DNA from 4 places in the Cutibacterium nasicola genome. Region 3 is predicted to be linked to each of the others. Evidence: riboswitches for the same ligand, from Rfam matches in the RefSeq annotation. Region 3 holds a riboswitch; each other region holds the start of a gene.
The links. A riboswitch is a leader RNA that binds a small molecule or an ion and turns the genes downstream of it on or off. The one in region 3 is predicted to bind cobalamin.
Positions count from the first base shown of each region.

Region 1: linked by a shared signal. The riboswitch ahead of mutA (methylmalonyl-CoA mutase small subunit) and the one ahead of cobI (precorrin-2 C(20)-methyltransferase) in region 3 are both predicted to bind cobalamin.
Region 2: linked by a shared signal. The riboswitch ahead of ACUCCZ_RS00325 (ribonucleoside-diphosphate reductase subunit alpha) and the one ahead of cobI (precorrin-2 C(20)-methyltransferase) in region 3 are both predicted to bind cobalamin.
Region 4: linked by a shared signal. The riboswitch ahead of ACUCCZ_RS00115 (anaerobic ribonucleoside triphosphate reductase) and the one ahead of cobI (precorrin-2 C(20)-methyltransferase) in region 3 are both predicted to bind cobalamin.

Region 1 covers NZ_CP199745.2:1,644,342-1,649,009, reverse strand. The annotation lists gene ACUCCZ_RS07695 (nucleotide sugar dehydrogenase) at 1-822, opposite strand, end outside; gene ACUCCZ_RS07690 (alpha/beta fold hydrolase) at 1,124-2,086, shown strand; cobalamin riboswitch at 2,157-2,409, shown strand; gene mutA (methylmalonyl-CoA mutase small subunit) at 2,490-4,400, shown strand; gene scpA (methylmalonyl-CoA mutase) at 4,397-4,668, shown strand, end outside.
Region 2 covers NZ_CP199745.2:74,300-78,967, reverse strand. The annotation lists gene ACUCCZ_RS00345 (MarP family serine protease) at 1-446, shown strand, start outside; gene ACUCCZ_RS00340 (YciI family protein) at 652-924, shown strand; gene ACUCCZ_RS00335 (NADH:flavin oxidoreductase/NADH oxidase) at 962-2,062, shown strand; gene ACUCCZ_RS00330 (DUF1707 SHOCT-like domain-containing protein) at 2,094-2,717, opposite strand; cobalamin riboswitch at 2,793-2,984, shown strand; gene ACUCCZ_RS00325 (ribonucleoside-diphosphate reductase subunit alpha) at 3,097-4,668, shown strand, end outside.
Region 3 covers NZ_CP199745.2:1,837,209-1,841,876, forward strand. The annotation lists gene cobJ (precorrin-3B C(17)-methyltransferase) at 1-595, opposite strand, end outside; gene cobM (precorrin-4 C(11)-methyltransferase) at 592-1,563, opposite strand; gene cobI (precorrin-2 C(20)-methyltransferase) at 1,560-2,288, opposite strand; cobalamin riboswitch at 2,275-2,502, opposite strand; gene ACUCCZ_RS08685 (cobyric acid synthase) at 2,519-3,979, opposite strand; gene ACUCCZ_RS08690 (CobD/CbiB family cobalamin biosynthesis protein) at 3,981-4,668, opposite strand, start outside.
Region 4 covers NZ_CP199745.2:16,435-21,102, reverse strand. The annotation lists gene ACUCCZ_RS00115 (anaerobic ribonucleoside triphosphate reductase) at 1-1,383, opposite strand, end outside; cobalamin riboswitch at 1,459-1,651, opposite strand; gene ACUCCZ_RS00110 (YbhB/YbcL family Raf kinase inhibitor-like protein) at 1,846-2,307, shown strand; gene ACUCCZ_RS00105 (cutinase family protein) at 2,533-3,597, shown strand; gene ACUCCZ_RS00100 (hypothetical protein) at 3,602-4,300, opposite strand; tRNA gene ACUCCZ_RS00095 (tRNA-Leu) at 4,423-4,505, shown strand.

The DNA.
Region 1 (4,668 bases), 190 kb from region 3:
GAAGTCCTTGCGCACCGTGTTGGAGTCAACGATGGCCTGGATGAGGGTCTGGGGGACGTCCTGGTAGTTGGCCAGCAGCTGACGGGTGTCCTTGGGCAGGCAGTAGCCGCCATAACCGAAGGACGGGTTGTTGTAGTGGCTGCCGATGCGGGGGTCCAGGCAGACCCCGTCAATGACCTGACGGGTGGACAGCCCACGCTGAGAGGCATAGGTGTCGAGCTCGTTGAAGAAGGAGACCCGCATCGCCAGGTAAGTGTTGGCGAACAGCTTGATGGCCTCGGCCTCGGTGGCCCCGACGAAGAGCACCGGGATGCCGGTGTCGACCGCCCCGGCGGCCATGAGATCGGCGAAGAGGTGGGCCTTGGCCGAGTCCGACCCGACGACGATCCGTGACGGATGGAGGTTGTCGTAGAGAGCCTTGCCCTCGCGGAGGAACTCCGGAGAGAAGATGACGTCAAGGCCGGGGCGCTCCTTGCGAATCCCCTCGACGAAGCCCACCGGGATCGTTGACTTGATGACGATCGTCGCCTCGGGGGCGAGCTCCTGCACCAGGTCGAGCACTCCGTCCACGCTCGAGGTGTCGAAATAATTCTGGTCAGGGTCATAGTTCGTCGGGGTGGCGATGACGACGAAGTCAGCATCGTCATAGGCCTTGTGCGGATCAGTCGTGGCCGTCAGATCCAGCTCGTGGTGGGCCAGGTACTCCCCGATGAGGGGATCGACGATCGTCGTGTGTCCGGTGTTGACCATCTCGACCCTCTCGGCGTCAATGTCAATGGCGACGACACTGTTGTGCTGGGCAAGCAACACGGCATTGGCCATGCCGACATAGCCCAGTCCTGCGACGGCGATCTTCACGAGACGTCCTTTCGGTGGGTCCCCATGAGTCTAGGGCGGTGACCTTACGAGACGGTGACGTGATGCTCGCGAACCTGGTAACGCGGCGCGTCGCGGGCATGGCGTTGACCTCACTACACAGCGTCGGGCCTGAAGAGGCTCGTTGTTCTGCTCGTGTTCTCCCTGAGCGAGAACAGGATCATGGTGATGTGGGCGCTTCTTCCGCGATGCCGAGATGCTGGCTGGGAGACCTCAATATGCTGGAACTACGACCCCGGGAGGATTCATGGACACCATCACGATCACCGCTGACGACGGAGCCGACCTCGACGTCCTTGTCTGGCGTCCGGAGGCTGCGCCGGGTCGCCCCACCAAGGGATTGGTGCAGTTGTGTCATGGCATGGCCGAGTACGCGGCCCGCTATGACGAGGTGGCCCGGGCGCTGGCGGACGACGGCTGGCTCGTCGTGGCGAATGATCACCGTGGTCACGGACCGCGCGCTGCTGCCACCGGACAACTTGGGACCACCCCTGATCGGGGCCACCACCAACTGCTCGACGATCTCTCCGCGGTTGCTGACCACTTCATGGCCGAGGTTGAGGGGAAGCCGTGGTTCCTCGTCGGACACTCGATGGGATCGTTCCTCGCCCGTGTTCTGGCCGCTCGCCGGGGACGCGAGATGACCGGCCTGGTCATCATTGGCACAGGCTCCTCCTTGGGGCCGTTGAGCACCGTCGCCACCGGGCTTGCCCGTTCCCAGGTGCTCATGTTGGGGGAGGACTCCCGCAGTCCGTTGCTCAACACCTTGTCTTTCGGGTCCTTCAACCGGGCCTTCCAGCCGGCTCGCACCGACTACGACTGGTTGTCTCGAGACGTGCGCGTCGTGGACGCCTACAACAACGACCCGCTGTGCGGTTTCGTCTGCACCGCAGCCTTCTACCGCGAATTGGTACGACTCATCGAACTCGCCAATTCCACCGAGGTTCTACGTGCCACTCCGCCTGCTCTGCCTGTTTTGCTCATGGCCGGTGCCAAGGATCCGGTGGGCGACTCCGGTAGGGGAGTGCGTCGCGCAGCTTGCCAATTGCGCGATGCCGGGTCCCAGGAGGTGGACGTCATCCTGTACCCGGGTGGGCGCCATGAGGTTCTCAATGAGGTCAATCGCAGGCACGTCCATGCCGACCTACGAGAGTGGATCGACTCTGTCGCAAACCGGCCTCAAATCCCCCAGGTCCGCAAGGCACGGTAAACGTCTGTTCACAGCACGGTCGCACAATCGTGCACATGCACCCCCGCTGTGCCAAGTCGATCGTGCGCAGCCTAGTATCATAGGTGCTGGTGCCAAGGAATCCCGTCCGGGGGTTTCAAGGCGGTAAGAGGGAATCCGGTGCAATTCCGGAACTGCCCCGCAGCGGTGAGTGGGAACGACATCACCATCGACGTCCAGTTGGTCTTAGGTCCGACCGGATGGCGATCAAGCACTGGGCTTCGGTCTGGGAAGCGGTGACGTAGGACTTGTCGGCAGACGAGGTGCCCATGAGTCCGAATACCTGCCAGAGCTTGCGACGTACCCTGCGTGCGCCGCAGCGTCCGAGGTCTCGAGGGCCGACCGAGGTCGTCCACCCATCCGCAGCGAAGCAGGAGTCTGACGAATGACTGATGCTGACAACCTCGCATCCAAGTCCGTCGAGGACAGGATGCCCGAGGAGTTGAGCCTGGCCGGGGACTTTCCGAAGATCACCCACGAACAGTGGGAGGACGCGGTCCTCAAGGTCTTGAACCGGGGACGTCCCGAGGGCAAGGAGCTCAACATTGAGCAAGGAATGAAGCGCCTCGAGCCGAGCACGGTCGACGGCATCAAGATCGAGCCGATGTACCGGCGTCAAGATGCCCCTGAGAAGCTCGGCGCCCCGGGTGTGCCGCCCTTCACCCGTGGCGCCACGATCCGGACTGGCGTCATGGACGCATGGGATGTGCGGGCCCTTCACGAGGATCCGGATCCGCAGTTCACCAGGAAGGCGATCATCGCCGACCTCGAGCGTGGTGTGATGTCCCTGTGGCTGCGCGTCGGTGCCGACGCCATCAAGCCGGAGGACATTGCCGGGGACCTCAAGGACGTGTTGCTCGACCTGGCCAAGGTTGAGGTCTCGAGCCGTGACGACCAGGAGGCCGCTGCACAGGCCCTCCTTGACGTCTATGTCGACTCCGACATCGATCCCGACAAGCTGTCGTTCAATCTCGGTCTGGACCCGATCGGTTTCGCCGCTCTCAACGGCGGCACCCCGGATCTGTCCACGATGGCCGAGTGGGCCAAGAAGACCGACAAGTACAAGAATTCTCGTGCCTTCGTCGTTGATGCGACGGTCTACCACAACGCTGGTGCCGGCGACGTGCACGAGCTCGCCTGGGCCATCGCCACCGGCGTCGAGTATGTCCGTGCGCTCATGGAACAGGGGCTGACTGCCGAGCAGGCCTTCGATTCCATCAACTTCCGGGTCTCCGCAACCCACGACCAGTTCCTGACCATCTGCCGTCTGCGTGCCCTGCGTACCCTGTGGAACCGCATCGGTGAGGTCTTCGAGGTTCCGGCTGCCAAGCGTGGCGCCCGTCAGGAGGCCGTGACGAGCTGGCGTGAGTTGACCCGCGATGATCCCTACGTCAACATCCTGCGTGGCACCATCTCGACCTTCGGTGCTGCTGTCGGTGGCGCCGAGGCCGTCACGACCCTGCCCTTCGATGCCGCCATCGGCCTGCCGAAGAGCGACTTCTCCCGTCGTATCGCCCGCAACACGGGCATTATCCTCGCCGAGGAGTCCAACATCGGCCGCGCCAATGACCCGGCGGGTGGTTCCTTCTACGTCGAGGCCCTGACCAAGAAGCTGGAGGAGGCCGGTTGGGCCGAGTTCCAGGCTGTCGAGGCCGCCGGTGGCATGGTTGCCGCCCTCACCGGTGACCACGTTCGCACCGAGCTCGACAAGCTCAACGCCGAGCGCGCCAAGCGTCTGGCCACCCGCAAGCAGCCGATCACGGCCGTCAGCGAGTTCCCGCTGCTCGACGCCAAGACCGTCGAGACCAGGCCCTACCCCGAAGCTCCCAAGCGCAACGGTCTCGAACAGCACCGTGACGCCGAGGTCTTCGAGGCCCTCGTCGATCGTTCCGCCACCTGCTCCGAGCGTCCGAAGGTGTTCCTGGCCTGCCTGGGAACCCGTCGTGACTTCGGTCCCCGCGAGGGATTCTCCGCCCCGGTGTGGCACATCGCCGGCATGGAGACCCCCGAGTGCGAGGGCGGCACCACGGAAGAGGTCGTCAAGGCCTTCAAGGAGTCCGGTGCCGAGGTCGCAGACCTGTGCTCGAACGCCAAGACCTACGCGGCCCAGGGCCTCGAGGTCGCCAAGGCCCTCAAGGAGGCCGGCGCCAAGCTGGTCTACCTGTCGGGTGCCTTCAAGGAATTTGGTGATGACGCTGCCGAGGCCGAGAAGGTCATCGACGGTCGCATCTACCTCGGGATGGACGTCGTTGACGTCCTGACCACCACTCTGGACACGTTGGGAGTTGCCAAGTGACCACCCTGCCCCGTTTCGATTCCATCAACCTGGGAGACGCTCCGGTTCCCGCGGACGCTCAGGAGCAGTTCGCCAAGCTGGCTGCCGCTTCCGCTGAGCAGGAGCCCTGGACCACTCCGGAACAGATTTCGGTTGGTCATTTGTACTCCGAGGACGTCTACGCCGACATGGACTGGCTGGACACCTACGCCGGTCTGCCTCCGTTCACCCACGGCCCGTACGCCACCATGTACGCCTTCCGACCCTGGACGATTCGTCAGTACGCCGG
Region 2 (4,668 bases), 840 kb from region 3:
CCCGGCTGCGGGCCCGCGTCGTCTCCTACGACCCCGACACGGACCTGGCGATACTGGCAGTTCCCGATCTCGACGCCCCGGCCCTGACGATGGCGTCGAGTGTGGGCGACGGAGAGTCGACGATCGTCGCAGGATTCCCTCTCGACGGCCCGTACACCCTCGAGGCCGTGACGGTACGCGGGTCAATGCTGGCTCGCGGCGAGAACATCTACGGCACTGGCGCCGTCGTTCGCGAGATCCTTTCCCTGCGCGGTACGGTGCGCCCGGGCAACTCGGGTGGACCGCTGCTGACGACCGACGGCAAGGTTGCCGGGACGATCTTCGCCCGGTCCACGACCCAGCCGCAGACCGGATATGCGCTGTCGAACAACCAGACTCGCACGTTCATTCGTGGTGGGGTCAACGCCAACACCGCGGCATCGACCGGCCGATGCATCGTTGACTGAACCGGCGTCACCAGCTTTGGGCGCCCAACGTTCCCGCCTCGGGACGGCTCCGCGCACGTTTGCCGTCCTGACCTCTCGAAACGTCATCTGACAAGGCCCGACACCGACGTGGTGTTCCAGGGCCTTGAGCCACTCGATGATGCGTCAGGTCCCGACGACGTGTTCCATGCTTCAGTCCTGGTCCAGGCCCCAATAACATTGGGCCATGGCAGTGTTCATCGTCGAAACCCATTACGACCCCGCCCATTCCGAGGAGCGCATGGCCGCGCGCCCGGCCCACCTCGAGAATCTTGACGTGATGCGCGAGCGTGGCCAACTCGTCAACGCAGGCCCGCTGGCCGACGGCAGCGGCGCGGTCCTCATCTACACCGTGCCTGACCGTGGTGCCCTCGACCGTCTGCTTGAGGCTGACCCCTATCCCAAGACGGCTGTCCAGGTGACCTCCGTCCGTGAGTGGACGCCCAATTTCAGCTTCTGAGCCGGACCGTGGTTGACCGGCGTGGTGTCATGGAGTCATGACATCACCGAAGCTCTTCCAGCCTCTCACCCTTCGTGGACTGACGATTCGCAACCGTGCCTGGTTGCCGCCGATGTGCCAGTACGCCGTGGATTCCATGGATGGCATCCCAGGCACCTGGCATCTCGTCCACTACGGCTCGTTCGCTGTGGGTGGTTTCGGTCTCATCGTCGCCGAGGCCACCGCAGTGAATCCCGAAGGTCGCATCAGCCCTTGTGACACCGGGTTGTGGAATGACGATCAGGTAGCGGCCTGGCGCACGGTCACCGACGCCGTTCACGAGCTGGGCGGCAAGATCGCCGTGCAGCTCGGCCACGCCGGTCGCAAGGCCTCCACCGAGAAGTGGTGGCCGGGATTCCATGGTGGTGTGGTGCCTCCCGAGCGCGGCGGCTGGATTCCGGTCGGCCCGACTGACGCGCCTGCTGACGGCAAGCAGTACGTCGGTCTGCCCGTCACTGCCCTTGACGAGGACGGCATCGCGAAGGTCATCGACGACTTCCGCACCGCTGCGACACGTGCCGTGGAAGCTGGGTTCGACGCCGTCGAGATTCACAGCGCCCACGGTTACCTGCTGCACCAGTTCTACTCACCGCTGTCCAACACCCGCGCCGACGGTTGGGGCGGTGACTTCGACGGACGTGTTCGCCTGCCGTTGGAGGTCGCGAAGGCTGTGCGTGGGGCCATTCCTGAAGACATGCCCTTGCTGGCGCGCCTGTCGGTCACTGACTGGCGGGACGACGGCTGGCAGGTGAAGGACTCCGTCGAACTGTCGCGGCGCTTCGCGAAAGCCGGGGTCGATCTGCTCGACGCCTCCTCAGGAGGCAATTCGTCGGCCCCCATCCCCGTCGCCCCGGCCTACCAGGCTGACCTGGCGGCTCGGGTGCGCGCCGAGGCGGATATTCCCACAGCCACCGTCGGCATGATCTGGACCCCACAGCTGGCCGAGGAGCTGCTGGAGAAGGGCAGCGCCGACGCCATCATGGTGGGACGGGCGGCTCTACGCGACACCAACTGGCCGTTGCGTGCCGCCCATGAGCTGGGTGTTCCCAACGAGGACGCCCCATGGCATCCGGCCAGGTTCCGTGGGGCGTGGCGCTGACGCGACTGACGATCCCGTCGCCGGTCGACCGTCAGCGATTCCACTTCTTCCTGAGCCTTGCGTACTTCTTGGATCCAGGGCCGTGGATGTCAACATCGCTGAGGATGCTCGTCCCGCGCAAGGTGAGGACAGGGCCATCCAGCCCCGGCTGGGAGAGTCCGCGAACCGTGAGGTCTCCGAGCACTCGCGACATCGAGTCCTCGATGCGCACCCCGTCGGGCACCAGGAAAGTCGCGTCACACATGACGATCGTCAGGTCAATGGTGATGTGACGACTTGCCCACGGCATGGAGGTCAGGTCGAAGCACGGATCCCCCATGAACCCGGTGACGGTGGTGAGTTTGGCCATCGTCCGTCCCGAGGCCCAGACCGTGTCGCTCATGATGCAGGTCATGTGGTCAGCCTCCGGACCGGGGACGATCCGCACCGCCTCGCCGTGGCCAGGATGAGCGGGGACGGCCACACTCCCGACCGTCGCGCCAAGGTCAGAGAGCAACCCGCCCAGATCGCCATAGGTACGGGCCTGCAGAGCAGCCTCCACCCTCTCCGCATGCTCGTCGCGAGTCAGCTTTCCCAACGTCCATGCCTCGTCGAGGATGTCCGATGCCCGGGCGCGCTCGGCGTCACCAATCCGCCAGTCATCGGGAATCGTCACGTCGCAAGTCTAGGACAGCCACACACACCCAAGGCTCTCCAGGCCTCGCGTTGACTCGCCTTGATCAGCGTTCATATAGTGACAAGTGCACGTGGTTCCCGTGTTCGCACGGGCTAAGAGGGAATCCGGTGTGAATCCGGAGCTGCCCCGCAGCGGTGTACGAGAACGACCGCCGTCATCACGCACTGTGCTCCGGCATGGGAAGCGACGGCCAGTAGGCAACAAGTGCTCGTGAGCCCGAAGACCTGCCAGGTGTGGTCCCGCAACCGCGGGGCCCGGTTCGCGATCTCGCGGGAAGTATCGCAGCGTTCATGGGGACCAGTGTCCCTGCCGCATTCCGCCCGGTCGCGTGCCCACGGCATCGCACGGAGGAATTGCAATGAGCGCCGACCCCATCTCAACCATTCGCGTCCGCAAACGTGACGGATCGCTGGCTCCCTACGACGGCAACGAAGTCGCCGCGTCCATCATCGACTCAGCCCGCGGGCTCGATGATGCCGTCGCCCGGGCGACTCTGCTGCAGGCCGAGGTGGAGATCACACTCTTCGACGGCATCACCACCGATGCCCTTGACGAGGCCGTCATCCAGGTGGCTCTGGGCAATGCCAAGGACGACCCTGCCTTTGACACCATCGCCAGCCGGATCGCCGTCAAGAAGCTGTACAAGGAGGTCTTTGGCAACACCCACGACGATCTGGGTGACGTCGACCCGACACGCGTGCGCAACCTGCACCGTGCTTGTTTCCCGCGCACGATCGGAAGACTCGTCGCAGCAGGGCGCCTTGACGAGCGCCTGGGGCGAATCTTCGATCTTGACGTCCTCGCATCAGCCCTCGATCCCAGCCGTGACGACCTCATCGGATTCACTGGTGTGCGCACCGTGGTCAACCGTTACCTCTTGCGCACCCCCGACCAACGCGCCTTGGAAGTGCCCCAGTACTTCTGGATGCGTGTGGCGATGGGTCTCAGCCTCACCGAGGACGACCCCACATCCTCCGCCCTCGCCCTCTACGACTCCATGAGCAACCTACGTCACCTTGCCGCCGACTCCACCCTCGCCAACGCCGGGACGCCGTCCGCCCAGCTGTCCACCTGTTTCGTGATGCGCACCGAGGACGACCTCGAGCACATCGCCCGGACGATCCGCGACGTCATGCGGATCACCAGGGGCACCGGAGGTATTGGGCTGTCGATGTCGGACCTGCGCTGCCAAGGGTCACCGATCCGCTCCGACACCACTGCGTCAACCGGTCCGATCCCCTTCATGCACACCATCGACTCGACGCTGCGGGCAGTCTCCCGGGGAGGCAAACAGCTCGGCGCGCTGTGCTTCTACATGGAGAACTGGCACATGGACTTCCCGCAGTTCCTCGACCTGCGGCAGAACTCCGGTGACCCGTACCGACGCACTCGTACCGCCGGAACCGCGGTGTGGATCTCCGACGAGTTCATGAAGCGGGTCGCCAAGGACGAGGACTGGTACCTCTTCGACCCCGCCGAGACCCCCGATCTCACCGAGCTCACCGGGTCTGAGTTCTCGAAGAGATATGCGTACTATGTCACACAGGCCGACGCCGGGAAGATCAAGAGGTTCCATCGCACCACGGCTCGAGAACAGTTCCGGGCCATCCTGGTGAGCCTGCAGACGACGTCGCACCCGTGGCTGACGTGGAAGGACAGCGTCAACACCCGCGCGTTGAACAACAACACCGGGACGATCCACGCCTCGAATCTGTGCACCGAGATCTGCCTACCCCAAGATCGCGACCACACCTCGGTGTGCAACCTGGCGTCGGTCAACCTTGCCGGGCACCTCGTCGGGCCGCGCAAGAAGCGTCGCATCGACTGGGAGCACCTGGCCGCCACCACCCGACTGGTGATACGTCAGCTCGACGACCTCGTCGACATCACCGCTTCGGCGGCGCCGCAGGCCGAGCGATCAAACGTGGAG
Region 3 (4,668 bases):
GCTCGAGGACCAGCACGACGTTGGGGCTGAGGATGTCCGCGTCAGCAATGACGGCCCTGGCTGCTTCCTCGTCGAGGACACGCACCCGCTGGCCCTCCTCACCGATCTTCTCAGCGAGGACGAAGGTCTTGCCGCGACCCGCGAGCCCGTCGACCAATTCCGCCAGGCCTCGGTTGGGGGCTGTCAGCACGCCCACCTTGGGATGGATCTTGGCAAGCCGGATGGCGGTCTCGATGTCCTTGGAGTGTGAGGAGACGAACTGGGCGTCGTCCCAGGGCAAGGCCACGGCGGCGAAAGCAGCCTGCAAGGAGGTCGGGGCCGTCACGACCTCGACCTTGAGACCGGCCTGGCGGATACGTCGCACCACACCGAAGAAGAGCGGGTCACCGGAGGCGATGACAACGACGTTGGCGTCGTCGGGCAGGGACTGAACTCGCTCGACGGCAGGGCCGATGAGGCCGAGCTTCTGACGCTTCTCGTCGGGAACGTTGAGGGCGTCAAGGTGACGCTGACCTCCGACGACGAGGTCAGCATCGGCGACCTCCTGGCGCAAGGAGTCGGAAATGGTACCGAGATATCCGTGGACGCGAATCATGAATTGTCCTTCGTGTCGGAGTTCGTGGGGTTCTGGTCGTAGACGCCGCGAGTGCCGTGGGCCTTGAGGTCAGCGCGGGCCTGGGCGTCAGCTCCGCGGTATTCGTGACGGAAACCGGGGTGGTAGAGGTGGCTGCGAGTCTTGATCGGGCCCTCTGCCAGGGCCGGTCCGACGAGGACGACGGCGTGCTTCCACAGCTTGTGGTTGCGCATCGTCTCCGAGAGGTGGGCCAGGTCGCAGCGGAACATGATTTCCTCGGGCCAGCTGACCGCGTACCCGATGATGCAGGGAGTCTCGGGCAGGTAGCCTCCCTCCAGCAGGGCATCCTGAAGAGCCTTGTTACGGGCCGCGGAAAGGTAGATCGCCATTGTCGCACCGTGACGGGCGAAGGAGGCGACGGTTTCCCCGTCGGGCATGGGGGTCCGCCCGCCCTCCAGTCGGGTGAGGACGAGTGACTGGGATACCTCTGGGACGGTGATCTCGACGTCCATCCGGGCGGCAGCGGCCGAGAAGGCCGAGATGCCCGGGATGGTCTCGAAGTCGATACCGATGCGACGACACAGGTCGCGCTGCTCGGCGGTGGCGCCATAGATGGACGGGTCACCGGTGTGGACCCTCGCCACCACCAGCCCCTCGTCACGGGCGCGGGTGTAGAGGGGCTCGAGGTCCTCCAGCGGGATGGAGGCGGAGTCAATGAGCTCGGCTCCCGCCTTGTGACGGGCCACCATGTCGGGGTGAACGAGGCTGGAGGCCCAGATGATGATGTCAGCGGTCTCGATGACACGGGCTCCGCGCAGGCTCACCAGGTCCGGAGCGCCCGGTCCGGCACCGACGAAAACGACCCTGCCTGCTCCCTCGGGGATCTCCCGCCACGGTACCGGAGGCGGCTCGATGGCGTTGTGGTCCAGATCCTCCAAGACCCTCTCAGAGGCGTGCTGAGTGGGTCGTGCAGCTTGAGGTTCGTTCACAGTTTTCCTCCCGTGATGGTGCGCTCTGGAGTGGTGAGGACGGTCGAGAAGTACGGCAGAGCCTGAGTATCAGCGACCTCACCGAGGGTGACGATCTGCTCGGACTCCAGCGTGACGTCGGTGCCGATGACAGCCTGACGATCCCGCTGCCGCAGCTGCTCGACAACGTCTGGGAGTTTGCGTCCCCCCTTGTAAATCGCCACTGAGTCGACGAGGTCGAGGACCTGGCCAAGTTTTTCCATCCCGACGGTGGCCGGGACGAGGGCCAGGACCTCCTTGCCCTCCACCAGCGGGCGCCCGGACGCCGCCGACAGGGCCTGCATGGCGGTGATACCTGGGCTCAGCTCGACGCTGACGTCGGGGAGTCTCTCCTCGACATTGGCGCGCAGGTAGGTGAAGGTGGAGAAGACCGTCGGATCGCCGACGGTGGCCAGGGCGACAGTGCGAGCCCCTTCGTCGAAGGCCGTGATCGCCGCATCGGCGGATACCTGCCAGGAGGCCCTGCGCTTCTCGCCGACACCAGACCTCTCCCGCATGGAGAAGGGGATGCGCTTGATGCGCTCGACGATCTCCGGGGCGACGGCAGTGATGATGGTCTCGGCACGTCCGGGACCGTCGGTGGTGGCCTCGGTGTAGGGCACGAGGATGACATCAGCCTCGCGCAGGATGCGCACGGTTCTCAGGGTGACCAGCTCTGGGTCACCCGGCCCCACTCCGACCCCGATGAGGGTTCGTCCCGACTTGTGGTCAGGATGTACAGGGGCATAGCTCATGACGGCCTCCTCAGGTGTCCTCGCCCGATGACGTGCGCAACGAACCGTTCGAGTGTCTGGCTGCCATCACCGCGGCGATGGTCACAGTGGCGGGACCGCGCCGGACTCACACCGGCTTCCTCGAGATCGGTCGTTGTATCGATCCTCCCACATCGTGGCACCACACCACGACACGGCCGGGGTCAGCTCCCGCCTGCCAGGGAGAACAGACGGTCAAGACCGAGATGCTCCTCAACGGCGTCGGCCAGCACGTCGATCATCTGCTCGCGGCGCTGCCCATACCCGATGGCACCCTCCACCGGGCGCCACGCCGATCCGGCATGCTCGGCAGCCTCGGCCAGCCAGGCGCGCCGGAAATCGTCACATTCGAAGGCACCATGCCACATCGTCCCCCAGACACTTCCGACGCGGACTCCGTCGAGGAAGGGCTCCCCCGCCGACAGGTCGACATCCATTCGGCCGTGATGGATCTCGTAGCCGCCGACCTCGATCCCCCGCCAGGATCCGCTCGGGATGGCCAGGGTCTTGTCGGCACCGAAGGTCACCTCGACCGGCAGTAGCCCGAGTCCCTCGGTTCGCTCGGTCGGCGATTCCTGACCCTCGGGGTCGAGGATGAGGCGGGTGAGCATCTGGTAGCCGCCACAAATGCCCAGCACAGTGCGACCTTGACGGGCACGGCGGGCCACGACCTCAGCGATTCCGGTGGACCTCAGCCACTCCAGATCACGCACGGTGGACCGCGATCCGGGCAGGACGAGCACGTCGGCCAGTTCGCAGGTGTTGGGGTTGGTCGTCACCTGGACGTCGACCCCGGCCTCGGCGGCCATGGCGTCGACATCGGTGGCGTTGGAGATTCTCGGCAGCCGGACGACGGCAACCCGCAGATCGTCGGTGGAAACGGAGTTCCCGTCGTGACGCCAGCGTCCCACCTCCAACGCATCCTCACCGTCGAGCCACACCTCGGGGACCCAGGGCAGCACCCCAAAACTCGGCATTCCGGTGCGACGAGTGATCTCTTCCAGACCAGGAGCGAGAACGGACTCATCACCGCGGAATTTGTTGATGACGTACCCGGCCAGCAGGGAACGGTCCGCGTCGTCGAGCAGCGCCCAGGTGCCGAAGAGGCTGGCGAGCACCCCGCCGCGGTCAATGTCCCCGACGAGCACCACCGGCAGGCTCTTCTCCCTTGCCAGTCCCATGTTCGTGTAGTCACCGGCACGCAGGTTGATCTCGGCCGGGGAGCCCGCACCCTCGCAGATGACCATGTCGTGGGCGGCGGAGAGCTCGTCGTAGGCGGCCCATGCGGCTTCCGCGAGGTGACGTCGTCCGGTGGCGTACTGTCCCGCTTCCAGCACGCCTCCCGGCGTGCCACGCAGCACGATGAAGGAGCGACGATCGGTGCCAGGTTTGAGCAGCACCGGATTCATGGCTGATTCCGGAGTCACCCTGGCGGCGCTGGCCTGCAGGTACTGCGCCCGGCCGATCTCGGACCCGTCGGGGCAGACCATCGAATTGTTCGACATGTTCTGGGCCTTGTAAGGAACGACGTCGATCCCACGACGCCACGCGGCCCGGCAGAGGGCAGTGACGACCAGCGACTTCCCGGCGTCAGAAGACGTTCCGGCGACGAGGATTCCACTCATCTCACTTCTCCTTCGCGCTCGAGTCGTAACGACGAGGCAGGATGCCGCCGTAGAACCTGAGGTGGGCGATGGCCGCTACGCCGAGGCAGGCGGCAGCCGTCGCCATCCCGGTGACCCCGGTGACGAGGTCGGCAGCGTCCGCGACCTTCCGACCGTCCGGGCGTGCGCCGTCTCCCAGCAGGGGACGATCCTCGTGACGATTGCCGTAGTAGACATTGCGTCCGCCCAGTTGCACCCCGAGGGCGCCCGCCCAGGCCGACTCGCACCATCCCCCGTTCGGACTGGGGTGATGGCCATGATCACGCATCATGATCTGCACTGCCCGACGCCGGTCTCCCCCGACGGTGGGCGCCAGCAGGCAGGCGAACAGTCCGGTCAGCCGGGCGGCAGGGAGATCCAGCAGATCGTCAAGGTGGGCGGCAACCTTCCCGAAGTTCTCGTAACGCTCGTTGTGGTGTCCGATCATGGCATCGAGGGTGTTCGCCCCTCGATGTACCAGCATTCCCGGTACTCCGGCCACGGCTCCCCACCACAGGGATGCCACGGCGGCGTCGGCGGTGTTCTCGGCCATGGACTCCACGGTCGCCCGAGCCAGTTCCGGCTCGTCGAGCTGGTCGGCGTCACGGGAGCACAGGTGGGACAGCTGCTCGCGGGCCCCGGCCAGGTCGTCCTCGTCGAGCCGGACGTAC
Region 4 (4,668 bases), 780 kb from region 3:
GCGGCAGCCCATGTAGGCGATCTCGGTCTCGGGATGGCCGGGCACGTAGTACTCGGCGTTGAACGGGGCGTCTTGGAAGGAGAAGTTCGGGAAGAGGCGCTTGGCGCTCACCCGGCAGGCCAGCCGGAACAGGTCATGGTTGGGGTCACCGTCGTCGAGGTTGACGCCCTTGTGCACCCGGAAGATCTGGATCGGGAAGATCGCGGTTTCCCCACCGCCAAGACCGGCCTCGGTGGCCTCCAGCAGGCAGTGCATCACCATCCGCGCCTCCGGGCTGGTGTCGGTGCCGTAATTGATCGAGGAGAACGGGGTCTGTGCCCCGGCTCGCGAGTTCATGGTGTTGAGGTTGGCGATGAGGGCCTCCATCGCCTGGTAGGTCTGACGACGTGTCTCCTCGACGGCCTGGCGACGAATTCTGTCGGCGACCCGGTCGGTGTCGTCGACGAGCCCGGCAAACAGTTCCGCCACCTGCTCCTTCTCATGGACCAGCGCGGCCGCGTCCGGCTCCAGCACCCATCCCGACGCCACCTGGCGCACTTGGTCAAGACGGTCCTCGTCGCCACCGAGAACTTCGAAAATCCTCGTCAAACCGGTTTGGGCAGCCTTGCTGAAGGTCTTGGCGACCCCCGGGGCCATGTCCCGGTCGAAGTTCGGCACCGCCTGGCCGCCGTGTTGGTCATTCTGGTTGGACTGGATCGCGATGCAGGCCAGGGCGGCGTACGAACCGATGGACTGCGGGGATCGCAGGACGCCGTGGCCGGTGGAAAAACCGTGCTCGAAGAGGTCGGTGAGGTTGATCTGACAGCAGGTCGTCGTCAGGGTGAGGAAGTCGAGGTCGTGGATGTGGATGTCCCCGTCACGATGGGCGGCGGCATGGGAGGGGTCGAGCACCTCGAGCAGGTTGAACTGCTTGGCCGACTCGGTTCCGTAGCGCAGCATCGACCCCATCGCGGAGTTGCCGTCGACGTTGGCGTTCTCCCGTTTGGCGTCGGCTTCCTCGGCGGTGGCGAAGGTGATCTCACGCAAGGTACGCATGAGGGCGGACTGCTGGTCGCGAGCAACGGTGCGACGCTGACGGTAGAGGATGTAGGCCTTGGCGACGCCGTCGTGTCCCTGATCCATGAGGGTCTTCTCGACGAGGTCCTGGATGGCCTCGACATCAGGGGTGTCCTCACCCATCTCGCTCAGTCGGGAGAGCACCTCGAGGGCAACCTCGGAGGCCAACAGTTCGGGGGCGTCGCCGCCACAGGCGACGAAGGCTTTGCGGACGGCCTCGACGATCTTCGTCGAGTCGAACCGGATCACCCTGCCGTCCCTCTTGCGGATGGACGTGGGAACCGTGCGTGGGGTGGTCAGGTCGTCTGGCTGGACAATCGTCGACATGCTCTCTCCTCGAAGCAGCGCACGAGTGGGGCAGGTTCACCCCGGGCCGTCTCGCACGCCCGTTGTCGTACCGGGTCGCCGACCCGGGCGCTGGCAGGTCTTCGGACTTCAGGGCGTTTCGCCGTCAGACGAGTTCCTACCGAGCGACGCTTCCCAACCGGATGGCCAGTGCGTATGTCGCCGTCGTTCCCTGTCACCGCTGCGGGGCAGTTCCGGTTTCCCACCGGATTCCCTCTTTCCTCCCATCGCCACCAGATGTGGATACAACCCCTACATCTGGTGTCTGGCGATGAGAACCAGCACAAGATGAAGGGTATACGCATCTCATCACATCTGCACACTCACCCCTTCACCTCGTCATCAGGGGTGGGCTTCCCCGCGTTCGGAACCGGTCGTGACACCCCTTCGGATCGCGCATCAGGCTGGCATCATGGACACACACCCAGGGAAAGGACACAACCCATGGAGATCACCAGCACGTCGATCACCGACGGCCAGCCGATTGACCTGGCCCACGCCCATGCAGATGCGGGTGGCAAGAACATCAGCCCCCAGCTGAGCTGGACGCCCGGCCCGGAGGGCACCGCGTCATACGCGATCACCGTCTACGACCCCGATGCCCCCACCGGTTCCGGCTTCTGGCACTGGATCCTCGCCGACATCCCAGCCGACGTCACCTCCCTCGATGAGGGCGGCCCGCTGCCTTCCGGTGTGCGCGAGTGGACCAATGACTACCAGGAGGACGGCTACTCCGGAGCCTGCCCGCCGCCCGGACCGGCCCACCGCTACATCCACACCGTCCATGCCATGCCGAGCGAGCATCTCGACATTCCTGACGACGCCGCCAACGTCCAGGTCCGCTTCGTCATCCACACCAGCGAGCTGGACTCCGCGTCGATCACCGGAACTTTCAAGCAGTCCTGACCACGGACACACGAGCCGTCCGGTGTCGGCGACCCCTGCTTGACTGACGTAGTGAAGCTTCGGCAGACATTGCTCATCCTCCTCGTCATCGCCGGCCTGGTGACGCTGCCGCTTTCTGCCAACGCCGAGCCATCAGCGCCCACCCCGACGACAGCCAGCACCGGCTACGCCAGCGGGTCCACAACAACGCTCACGTCCGCCGCCACCCTCACCCCAGGGGCAGGAATGGGCTGGGACTCGGACCCGGTGTCCTCGGAGCTGGCCTCTCGGATGGGCTGCGCCTCGGTGATGTTCGTCGGCGTCCGAGGGTCGGGCGAGACCCCTCCGTTCGGCAGCACCATCACGTCGGTTCGTGACGCCCTGGCCCAGAAGTGGAAGGGCAGGGGAACAGTTCGTCAGGTCTACCTGGACTACCCCGCCGCTGACCCTCACACCCTGCAGAGAGCATCGATGAGCAGTCTCCTCTTTGACGCGACCATGCCGTCGACCGAGTACTTCGACTCGGCGGCTCTGGGAGCGAAGAAACTCACCACCCTCCTCAACGAGGAGAAGAAACAGTGCCCGAAGGAATGGGTGGTGCTCGCCGGATTCTCGCAGGGGTCCCAGGCCATCACCCAGGCCCTCGCCCAGACCGACACCCCGCAACGTCTGGCAGGCGCCCTCCTGGCCGGGAATCCGGACCATTACCCGGGACAGAACGTTCAGGAGCTCAGCGGCGATGCCGACCAGTCCGCCATCGGAATGGCTGCGATGCTCTACTACCTGCGTGAACGAGCCAACGCGACTCCCGGAGCCGATCGCGACTCTCAGATGCGGGCAGTCATCAAGGCCGCCCTCGGCCTGAGCCAGGAGTCCATCGATCATGAAGCCCTGGACGCCGACATGGTCAAGGTCGGCGCGGCCATCCCCGCGGAGGCGTATCCCGAGACCTATTCGGTGTGCATGAAAGGCGATCCGGTCTGCGACGCCGCCCCCGCCCTGACGCGCATCCTCACCTTGCAGTCAACCTGGCAGGACGAGCTCAACCAGGGTCGCCCCATCCACATGGGGTACACCCGAACCATCCTGGACGCCTCGTTGGACCGGATCGCCCAGCGCGCCAATGCCGTGGGCGCCGCCGAGGCCAAGGGCGCGCCACTTCCCCACGGACAGCCGGTGACGGTGTCGACTCGCCAGTGGGGTCCATTGCAGATCGGCGTCGCCGTCGGTGCCGGAGTGCTCGGTCTGGCACTGGGGTGGTTCCTCGGCCGAACCGGGCAACGGCGTCAGCGTCGCCATCACTGGCACTGAGTACTCAAAGCTCGAAGAACCACTGCCCGGTGGCAAGGACGCCGATGACGTCGGCGAGCAGCAGGACCCCGAAGGCCGCCAGCAGCGCAGAGATCCCGCGATGGGCTGCGACGGCGTGGTCCTCGCGAATGCTGGTCACCACCCGAGTGACTCGGTCAGGCCCGCCGACGAGGTAGGCAGCGACAAGGACGATGAGCAGGCTGTGGCTGCAGGCCACCCAGATGAGGGACTCGACGACGGCCCAGCTGGCGTGCGGCAGGTGGGCGGCATGGACGAGCATCGCCCAGAATGCCGGGTCGACGAGGGAGGACAGTCCCACCAGCAGACCACTGACGGCAAGCGCACCGGGCTCCGTCGAGCGGGGAGCGGCCGAGGTGTTCTCGTCAAGTTCCTTCGTCGCTGCCCCTGGACGCAGTCGCCATACCCCCCAGCTCACGAAAGCCACACCCAAGATGGCCACCAGCCACACCCAGACCAGATGAGGAACATGTAGTCCATGAATGCCCAGCCGGGCAAGCAAGGCTCCCAGACCGAGCACTCCGGCAACCCCGAAGATGGCGGAGGTTCCCACCGAGGTGAGTACCAGGATGACAACGCCGCGACGTCGCACCCCTAGTCCCAGCGCTGCCAGCAGCACGAAGGAACCCAGCGGGTCGAAACCGGCAATACCCAGGGCGAAGGCCGCGGCGAGGAAGGACAGCACGGGGACAGGCTACTCGGTACGCATGTGATGGCCCGTCATGACACGGCTCAAAGCCCTCGATTTCACTTAGATGCCCCAACCGTGCTATCGTCAACGAGTTGGGTCCACCGAAGGGGCCTGATGCGCGAGTGGCGGAATGGCAGACGCGCTGGCTTCAGGTGCCAGTGTCCCTTGGGACGTGGAGGTTCAACTCCTCTCTCGCGCACAACAGGTGCTTCACGCACGTGAGCCCGATTGCTTCACGCAACTCCCGGCCAGAGATCATCTGACCGGGAGTTTTCGCGTTCTGGGTGGATTTTCTGTTCACCGAAACCTCCACCATTGATCTGGGGGCGCAGGCTCACTTGGGGAGGTCGCCGCCCACCAAG